Regions from separate parts of the Nocardia sp. NPDC058499 genome, predicted to be linked through region 1. Evidence: riboswitches for the same ligand, from Rfam matches in the RefSeq annotation. Region 1 holds a riboswitch; the other holds the start of a gene.
The links. A riboswitch is a leader RNA that binds a small molecule or an ion and turns the genes downstream of it on or off. The one in region 1 is predicted to bind cobalamin.

Region 1 (4,635 bases):
CACGATCAACCCCAGCTTTCGCTCGACGGCGGCGCGTACCCCGTCATCACTTCCCGTGGTGACCCACATCCGGTCCCGTAACCCCAGCGTCGAAGGTACGACCGCCGACCGCCTGTCGCTGCCGATACCACGCACTGCCCCCTCGGAAACCGCATCGACCGTCGCCCACAACTGGTCGCGCCGCCGCTCGTGGTCGAGACCCCAGGCCTGCGACGCCTGCAGTGAGGATCCGCTGCCGAAGCCGAGCTCCAGGCGGCCACCGCTCAGGACATCCAGCACCGCAGCATCTTCCAGCAGCCGCCGTGGCTCCTCGAAGGAGGCTGCGATCGAGGCAGTACCCAGCCGGATACGTTCTGTGTGCTGCGCGACCGCCGCCAGCAGGATCAACGGGCTGGGCACCGCCCCACCCTGATGCCCGAAGCGGTGCTGGGCAACCCAGAACGAGTCGTAACCCAGCGATTCCGCCACCCGGGCCGATTCGACGGCGTGGGCTATGGACTCGGAAGCGGTCACGCCCGTGTCGACATGGGTGAGCACACCCCAGCCGCTCACCGCAGCACCACCAGCGGCGTCCCGTCCACCGGATGCGCGACAATATCCGCCTGCACTCCGTACACCTCCGACAGCAGGTCCGGGGTCAGGATCTCGGCGGGAGTGCCGATCCCCCAGAGCTTTCCGTGGTCCAGTACCGCGATCCGATCGAACCAGCGGCCGGCCAGCTGCAGATCGTGAAGCGCGACCACCGCGGTGCCGGAGTGGTCGCGGACCGATTCCATCAGCGCGCGCTGGTGGCGCAGATCCAGATGATTGGTCGGTTCGTCGAACAGCAGCACCGGCGCCCGGCCGGCGAATGCCTGCGCGACCATGGTGCGTTGGCGTTCACCACCGGACAGCGTCGCGAACGCAGTGTTCGCGCGCTCCTCGAGGTCGACTGTCCGCAGACTTTCGATCACGACGGCGCGATCGTGCGCCGTGTCGAGATCGAACATCCGCTTGTGCACGGCGCGGCCGAGCAGGACGACGTCGGAAACAGTGAGCGGGAAATCGGCGAGATGCTGCTGGGTGACCACACCGGTCCGCTGCCCCACCGCACGTACCGGCGAACGCCATACATCCAGGCCGTCGAGCAGCACGGAACCGGCAACCGGCCGGCAGGCGCGATAGGCGGTGCGCAACAGCGTGGATTTGCCGCTACCGTTCGGCCCGACCAGCGCGACCCGCTCGCCGTCGGCGATATCCAGGCTGACCGTATCGACGAGGGTCGCGGCACCGGCCCGCACAGTCACCCGATCGAATCGAAGCATCAGCGACTCCCCGTGCGCCGCAGCAGCCAGACGAAGAACGGGCCGCCGACCAGCGCCGTCACGATCCCCACCGGGATCTCCTCCGGAATCATCACGGTCCGCGCGGCCAGGTCGGCAGCGATGGTGAACATCGCGCCTACCAGCACCGCAACCGGCAACACCCGGCGATGATCGGAACCGACCAGCATTCGCGCGATATGCGGAATCATCAAACCCACGAAGCCGATGACGCCGCTCACCGCGACAAGTGCCCCGGTGAGTACCGCGCACAGCACGATCAGCCCGAAACGTAACCTGCGCACATCCAGGCCGAGCGCGGTGGCGCCTTCTTCGCCGGCGAGCATCACGTTGAGGTTGCGCGCCAGCGGAACCAGCACCGCGCACGAGACGACGAGCACAATCGCCGGTACCACGAGCCGGTCCCAGCGCGCGCCGCCGAACCCGCCGAGGGTCCACTGCAACACCTGCGCCGCCAGGCTTTCATCGGGCGATGTCAACACCATCAGTGAGGTGAGCGCGCTGAGCACGGCGGATACCGCGGTGCCCGCCAATACCAGCCTGGCCGGCTCCACACTGCCGCGCCGACCCGCGACCGCAAGGACAACGAATATCGCCGCCAGTGCGCCGAGGAACGCCGCGAGCGGCAGCAGAACCGCCGGCGTTCCGAGACCGAACCGGAGCACTGTCACCGCACCCACTGCCGCACCGGAGGAGACGCCGAGAACTCCCGGGCCAGCCAGCGGATTGCGGACTACCGCCTGAATGGTGGTACCTGCCAACGCCAGACCGGCGCCGACTACACCTGCGAGCAGCACCCGGGGTACTCGGGTGTCTGCGATGATCAGGTCCTGGGAGCGGGTCCAGTCCGGTTCCACCAGGCCCGGGCCCGTGATCCGGTGCGCGAGGATCCGCACCGCTGTCGCCGCGTCGATTCCCACCGAACCCACCAGGATGCCGGCGATCGCTACGACGACCAGCAGCACTCCGGCGGCCACCGCGACCACCGTGAGCCGGGTGCGCCGGTACCCGATCACCGGAACGCGTCGGGATGCAGTTGCCGCGCCACATGTTCGACGCCGTCGATCGAGTACGGTCCGGGCTGCAGCTGCGACAGCGTGATCGTCGCGAATTTCCGGTCCCGAATGGCGGGGGTGTCGGCGATGGCCGGGACTCCTTCGAGGGTGGCCACCTTCGATTCGACCGACGGTGACCGGTACTCCGGGGTGGTTCCCTCCTCCCGGACCACGATCACGTCCGGAGCCCGTTCGGCGACCTGCTCCCACGACACGTTCATCCAGCGCTCGGGCATATCGGCAAAAACATTCACGCCACCGGCCGCCTCGATCAGCGCGGTGGCCATACTGTTTCCTCCGGTTGTGGCCGCGCTGTCGGTCCCCGAGGCATACAGGAACACCCGTACCGGTTCCCGATTCCCGAGCCGGCCGCGCACCGCGTCCAGCCGGGCGCGCAGCGCATCGACCGAGGCAACCGCTCGATCCGGCACCCCGAATATCTTGCCGATCACTGTGATCTCGGTGAAGATATCGTCGAGCCGCACCGGGCCGGTGGCGCATCCCTCCGGATTGAGGTGGGTCTTGATGCCCAGCTCACCGAGTTGCTCGCGGGTGTGACCGTTCTTCTCGCTGAATCCGTCCGGGTAGCCGGAATAGACGAAATCCGGTTCGGTGGCGATCAGTTGCTCCATCGTCGGCTGCTCCGAGGACAGGACCGGGACCCGCTGATACGCGTCGGTGTATGCGGGGGCGATATCGCGGCCCCGCATATAGGCGGTACCCGCCATCCGATCGGCGAGCCCGAGCTCGAGCATCGTTTCGGTGGCGTTCGAGGTGAGGGTGACGGCCCGCTTCGGCGGTGCGGTGTATTCGGTGGTGATACCGCAGTTACCGGCGTCCACGAAGTGAACGGCCGTCCCCGGGCTCTCGGTCGCCGGCACCGCCTCACCGCAGGCAGCGAGCGTGGGCATCGCACAGACCGAGACGGCCGCCACGGCCAGTCTGCGCAGCAGTGGGTTCTTCCGGAACACAGCGATCCTTTCCGAGGTCACACGCCTCGAACCGGAGCCGGACAGCTGAGCGACCTGACTTACGGCACCGAGTCGATGCCGATCACAGTGGCGGGACCGCGCCGGATTCACACCGGACTTCCACCCATGGTTGCTGCCGGGTTGGATGGGACCGGATGATCTTACCGAGTACCGAACTGGACGGTCGAGCGGCAACCCGGCAATCCAGCCCCGCCGGCGAAGTGGGGGGCCCGGATCGAATTCCCGTTCCCGATCACCACCGGCCGGCCCGACCTGGAATACTGACCACGCGTGAGTGCTGCGCAGGACCGTGGCCCGGTCTTCGACGGCGTGAAGATCGGCCGCCCCGCGACCGGTGCGCTGATCGACGCGGGCTACCGGACCCTCGCCGACCTACCGGAGCCCCTCGACGAACTGCTCGCACTGCACGGTGTGGGCCCGCGGGCGGTGCGGTTGCTGGATGCGGCGCGGCGCGGCGAACCCGGCTGATATCCGTTACCCGGGCCGGTCAGTCGCAGGAGTGGCGGCCGAGGTCGGGCCAGGGTGGGCGGCGCAGGATCGCGAGGCTGGTGATCACGGCCGCGAACAGGCCGATCAGCTCGCCCAGTAACGCGATGCGGTTGATATCCACCGCCGGAACCCATGTCGCGGCGCCGTCGCGGACGACGAAAACCCCGGCGGGCCGCATCACCGGGCTGATCACCCCGCGGCGGGCGACGGTGATGACTATCGCGCCGTCGGCGGTCTCGAACGGTTCACCGTAGACCGGTGCGGGTTCGGCCGCCGTGAATCCCAGTCGCTCCCGAATCGCCATGCCGTCGCCCCAATCCCTCGTGACCGGTCTCTGCCGCCACTCTCGTGCCGGTGCGGCGAAGCCTACGGCCCGACCCGCCCGCACGACGGGATTTCGCGCCGCCGCACTCAGCGGCGGCGGCGTCGTTCGGCATGATCCGCGGCGGGCAGGCACCCCTCGTGCGCTTCGGCCGACCCGCCCGGCAGGCTGCCCACAACCCTCAGGCGGCCCATTTCTCGGGATGCAGATGATGCTGGGTGAGTGCGTTGGCATGCCCGTGGCCGAAACCGTGCTCGGTCTTCAGGAATTCGACGAGCTCTTTGTGCGACGACAGCCCGGAATCACGCAGGGCGGCCTTCCACTCCTCGATACTGCGGCCGTACTTCGCCTCGATGGACGGGAAGTAGGACGCGGGGCCTTTCGGCTGTGCGGCCATAGTCGGTCTCCTTGTTCCATACAACGTTCCTCGCATAGGACGGGTCATCGGGCGGAAA
Region 2 (4,635 bases), on a different contig from region 1:
TTGCCCTCTGGGCCGCGCTCGGTGGGGGAGTTGGCCAAACAGGTGGGGATCAGCAGTTCGGCCGTATCGCAGCATCTGCGCGTACTGCGCGAAGCGCGCCTGGTGATGGTGCGCCCGATCGGCAACCGCCGGCTCTACTCCCTCGACCCGCGTGGCCTCGGGGACGCCCGCGACTACCTGGAACAGTTCTGGCCGAGCGCCCTCGCCGCCTATGCCGCCGCAGTGAGCGAGGCGCGCGGCCGCGTATGAGACCGGGCGGCCCGGGGCCGTACCCGGTCAGCCCACCCGGCGGTACGAGGCACCCGTGACCCCGGCCTCGGAGCGGCGCTTGCTCAGCTGCCGATCCAGTGCCGCGATCACCTCGGCGGCGCCGATCTGCAGCAGGCCGGGATCGGGTGTCGTGCCCTCGCGGTCACCGGTACGGCCCGCCCACAGCACTTCGTGCCGGTTGAGGAGATGCCCGGGCGGTCCGCTCTGCGCAGGGGAGGAGGGGCCGAACAGTTGCACCGTGCGGGTCCCGAACGCGGTCGCGAGATGGGCGACACCGGTATCGCCGCACAGCAGCACCGAGGCTTCGGCCACAGTGGCCGACAGTTCGATCAGATTCTGGTTACCGGCCAGCACCCGCTGCCCGGCCAGCCCTGCCCGGGCAGCGATACCGTGGGCGCGCTCGCGATCACCTTCGTCGCCGGTGAGGACCACCTCGTGACCCAGTACCAGCAGATGCCGGATCACCGCGGCGAAGCGATCGGCCGGCCACTGCCGCGCGGTGGCGCCCGCACCGATATGCACGACCACACTGTCGCGGTGGCTGGTGGTGGCCACCGGCGGTACCAGCCCGAGATTGCGCCGGTCGGCGCCGATCCCGTCGAATTCCAGCAGATGGCACCAGCGGTCGATCGGATGCCGATCGTCGTGCCAGTCCGGGCCGGGAATTTCCGGGAACGCCGGATTGCGGTAGGTGAGGATACGTTCGGCGCCGGTCTTGGCGAGTTCCACGATCGGCGTGGCCTCGGCGCCGTGCAGATTGATGGCGAGCTTGGGTGGCGGTCCGTCCCAGCGCAACCCCTGCGGGTCGGCGATCGGCACCATCTCGTCCACCAGTGCGATCAGTTCGACCATCGGGCGCAGACGATGCGGGGTGGCGAGAACGAGATGATCGTTTCGCCGGGCCCGCCGTAGGGCACGCAACGCCGGAACAGCGGTGAGCAGCTCACCGAGACCGCGTGCCTGAAGCACGAGAACTACCGACACCCGACTCTCCTAGCCACCTGTTGCCCATTCCGCCCCCTCCCCGCACCATCCCGAGGGCTGGACCACGACGAGAGCATTCCCTTGGTTGACTACCCGTGGGCTCGGTGGGCAAACGTTGGCCGATCGCGGCCTGGGTCACATGTTGTGGCTCACAGAATATGTGGTGATCCGCCGTGGTCGGCCGCTGTGCCGGCCGGTTCGCGGGCGGGGTCCGGAGGGTCCGGCCGCGGCGGCGGTATGGTTCCGCGGCTTGCGCTTCGGTAATGTCGGCGCGGTCCGCAGGGAAGACCGGTGCGAGTCCGGGGCTGTCCCGCAACTGTGAGGTTCGCTGCGCGAACCGAAGCCAGATACCTGCGGATGAAGTACTGAACGGTCATGATCACGTGGGTATTGATCGATGCGCCGAACCAGCCGCCCGTGCGCGGCCGGTTTCGCATATCTGTGTCGCGTGAACTGCCTTGACGCGACGGGAGTCGGATATGCGTGGTAGGTCACCGGAGTGGAATCGCCGGACCTTTCTACTGGGCAGCGCGGTGGCCGCGGGGGCGCTGGCCGCCGGGTGTGGTAGGGGGGCCGGGTCCGCCTCCGAGACGTTCACCGCGGCCTTCCAAGGATCGGGTGCGGGGGAGGGGATCGATCCGGGGGTGAACACCCTGTTCATCGACGAAGCCCGGATGAAGGCGGTGTACGACGGGTTGTTCGAGGTGGATTCGGCGATGGCACCGATCCCGCGCCTGGCGGAATCGGGGGAACCCAACGCCGACGGCACCCGCTGGCGGATCGCACTGCGCGATACGCAGTGGCACGACGGGAAGAAATTTACCGCGAACGATGTGCTCTACACCCTGTCCCGGGTGCTCGGGCCCGCGCCTCAGCGCCCCTTCATCGCGGCGTCCTCACTGGATGGGGTCGATCTGTCCGGGTGCCGGGCGGTCGATGACCGGACCGTCGAGATCGCGCTGAAGGAACCGTCTTTCGAGTTCCTCATCGCCCTCTCGGTCTACGGGACCAAGATCGTGCAGGACGGTGCCACCGATTTCCGCCGGCCGGTGGGCACCGGCCCCTTCGTATTCGAATCCTTCGACGCCGGGCGCCAGTTCACCGCCACCCGCAACGAGCACTACTGGGCCGGCGCCCCCGGGATCGGCGAACTCCGGATCGTCAGCGCCGAGGCCGACGCCCGGGTGAACGCGGTACAGAGCAGGGAGATCGACTACGCCGACAACCTCACCCCCTCGGCGGCCCGGACCCTCGAAGGCCGGCCCGGGACTACGCTCGTCTCCACACCGCACAGCGGTATCTACTTCTTCGCCATGAAAACCGACCGCCCGCCGTTCGACAACCCGGATGTGCGCCGGGCGGTGATGCGGATGGTCGACCGGGCCGAACTGCTGAAGGTGGCGTTGGAAGGGCAGGGCGAAATCGGCAACGACGTCTTCGGCAAGGGCTACCAGTACTACACCGACCTCCCGCAGCACGATTACGACCCCGACGAAGTAGGCCGGTTACTCCGCCGCGCCGGCGTGCGCGACCTCTCGTTCGACCTGTTCACCGCGCCGGTGGCCTACGGCTTCGTCGAGGCGGCACGACTCTTCGCCGAGCACGCCGCCGCCTGCGGCGTGCGGGTGAACGTGGTGCTGGGCTCGAAGGACACCTACTACACCGAGGCACTGGAGACCGGACACCTCACGATGGGGCAGTCGGGTCCGTTGCCGATCCCCAACCATTTCGCGTCCCGCCTGCTGAGCCACTCACCGCAGAATCGGACCAAATGGTCCGATCCGGACTTCGACCGGCTCTACGCCAGGGCCCAGGGCACCCGGAGCCCGGAGGGCCGCGCGGCGCTCTACCGGACCATGCACGAAATATTGCACGACCGTGGTGGTTTCGTCTTCTTCGGCACCACCAACTGGAACAGTGCCGGCGGTGACCGGTTCGCCGACCTTCCGGCGGCCGTACCGAACTCGCACGAATGGGCCCGCTTCGACCAGGTGCGTGCCCGATGACGCCGAACCCGGATCCGGGTGCGGAGGACCGGGTCACCCGGTGGACAGCAGCGGACCACGCTCCGTACGAGCGCGTCGTGGTCGCGATCCGGTGATCGGCCGGTGATATCGGCAGCCCGCCCGGCCGGGCGGTTGCTCGTCCGCCGCGCCGGAATCGGCGTGGGCCAGCTCGGCGTGCTGCTCGTGCTGGTTTTCGTTTTATCGCTGCTGCTGCCCGGCGATGCCGCCGATGTGCAGAACAACACCGTCCTGAGTGCCGCACAGCAGGAGCAGGCCCGGCACCTCCTCGGCCTCGATGTCGCGCCGGTGACCAGATTTCTCGAATGGCTCGGCAATGCGGTGCGCGGGGACTTCGGCACCTCCTATGCCAACGGCGCGAGCGTCGGATCGGTGATCGCCGGCCCGTTCCTGATCACCGGGCTGCTCGCGGGGCTGGCGTTGCTCGTCCTCGTCCCCGTGGCGGTCACCGCGGGTTTCGCGGCGGGCCTGCGCCCCGGTTCGGTAACCGACCGCCTGATCACCTCGATCAGTATCGGGCTGGATTCGATCCCCGATTTCGTCCTCGCCGTCTTGCTGGTGGCGGTGCTGTCGGTGCGGCTCGACCTCCTGCCGGCGACCTTCCTGGGCGCCGATCTGCCGACCCTGCTGGAACAGCCCGAATATCTGGTACTTCCGCTGGTCGTCACGGTCGCGCGGGTCGCCGCGCCGCTGGTCCGGTTGGTCCGCGCCGGCGTGATCGAGGTGGTGAACCAGCCCTATATCGCGCAGGCGCAGCGGCTCGGAACTCCCCGGTTCTCGCTGCTGGCCCGGCATATGGCGCCCAATGCGCTGGCCCCGGCGATGCAGGAACTCGGCCGGACCGGTGACGGTCTGCTGTCCGGGGTGCTGATCGTGGAAGCGGTGTTCGCCGTACCGGGTATCGCCACCGAACTCATCGGCGCCATCGGAAACCGGGACGATCCGGTGATCCTCGCGATCGTCGCGATCACCGGGGGGATCGCCGTCGTGGTGAACACGGCGATAGATATGGCCGGATACCGGCTGAACCCGGCGGCGGCGCAGGTGCGGATATGACCGCCCGGCGGTGCATGTACGCGGCGTTCATCGCGGTACCCCTGCTGTTCGCAGTGGCCGGTCCGGTGCTCGCTCGTGGCGCGCCGGAGGACCCGTCAGCGCCGTTCGGGCCGTCCCCGTGGTCACCGTTCGGCACCGACCGGCTGGGCCGCGATGTCCTGGCCGCCGCACTCACCGGCGGGCAGACCTTCCTGGTCGTCGGGCTGCTCACCGTCCTGGGGGCCTACCTCACCGGGTTCCTCATCGGAGTATCCGCGGCCGCCGCGCCGCGCCGGTGGCTGGACGATCTGCTCATGCGGCC

Region 2: linked by a shared signal. The riboswitch ahead of ACFWPH_RS01330 (ABC transporter substrate-binding protein) and the one ahead of ACFWPH_RS31290 (ABC transporter substrate-binding protein) in region 1 are both predicted to bind cobalamin.

The regions. Positions count from the first base shown of each region.
Region 1 is NZ_JBHXMZ010000015.1:79,515-84,149, reverse strand. Features, by position in the region: gene ACFWPH_RS31305 (LLM class flavin-dependent oxidoreductase) at 1-552, opposite strand, end outside; gene ACFWPH_RS31300 (ABC transporter ATP-binding protein) at 549-1,304, opposite strand; gene ACFWPH_RS31295 (FecCD family ABC transporter permease) at 1,304-2,338, opposite strand; gene ACFWPH_RS31290 (ABC transporter substrate-binding protein) at 2,335-3,348, opposite strand; adenosylcobalamin (AdoCbl) riboswitch at 3,396-3,473, opposite strand; gene ACFWPH_RS31285 (helix-hairpin-helix domain-containing protein) at 3,640-3,837, shown strand; gene ACFWPH_RS31280 (hypothetical protein) at 3,857-4,162, opposite strand; gene ACFWPH_RS31275 (DUF4287 domain-containing protein) at 4,362-4,577, opposite strand.
Region 2 is NZ_JBHXMZ010000001.1:290,254-294,888, reverse strand. Features, by position in the region: gene ACFWPH_RS01340 (helix-turn-helix transcriptional regulator) at 1-249, shown strand, start outside; gene ACFWPH_RS01335 (glycosyltransferase family 9 protein) at 277-1,254, opposite strand; cobalamin riboswitch at 1,490-1,628, shown strand; gene ACFWPH_RS01330 (ABC transporter substrate-binding protein) at 1,734-3,260, shown strand; gene ACFWPH_RS01325 (ABC transporter permease) at 3,363-4,334, shown strand; gene ACFWPH_RS01320 (ABC transporter permease) at 4,331-4,635, shown strand, end outside.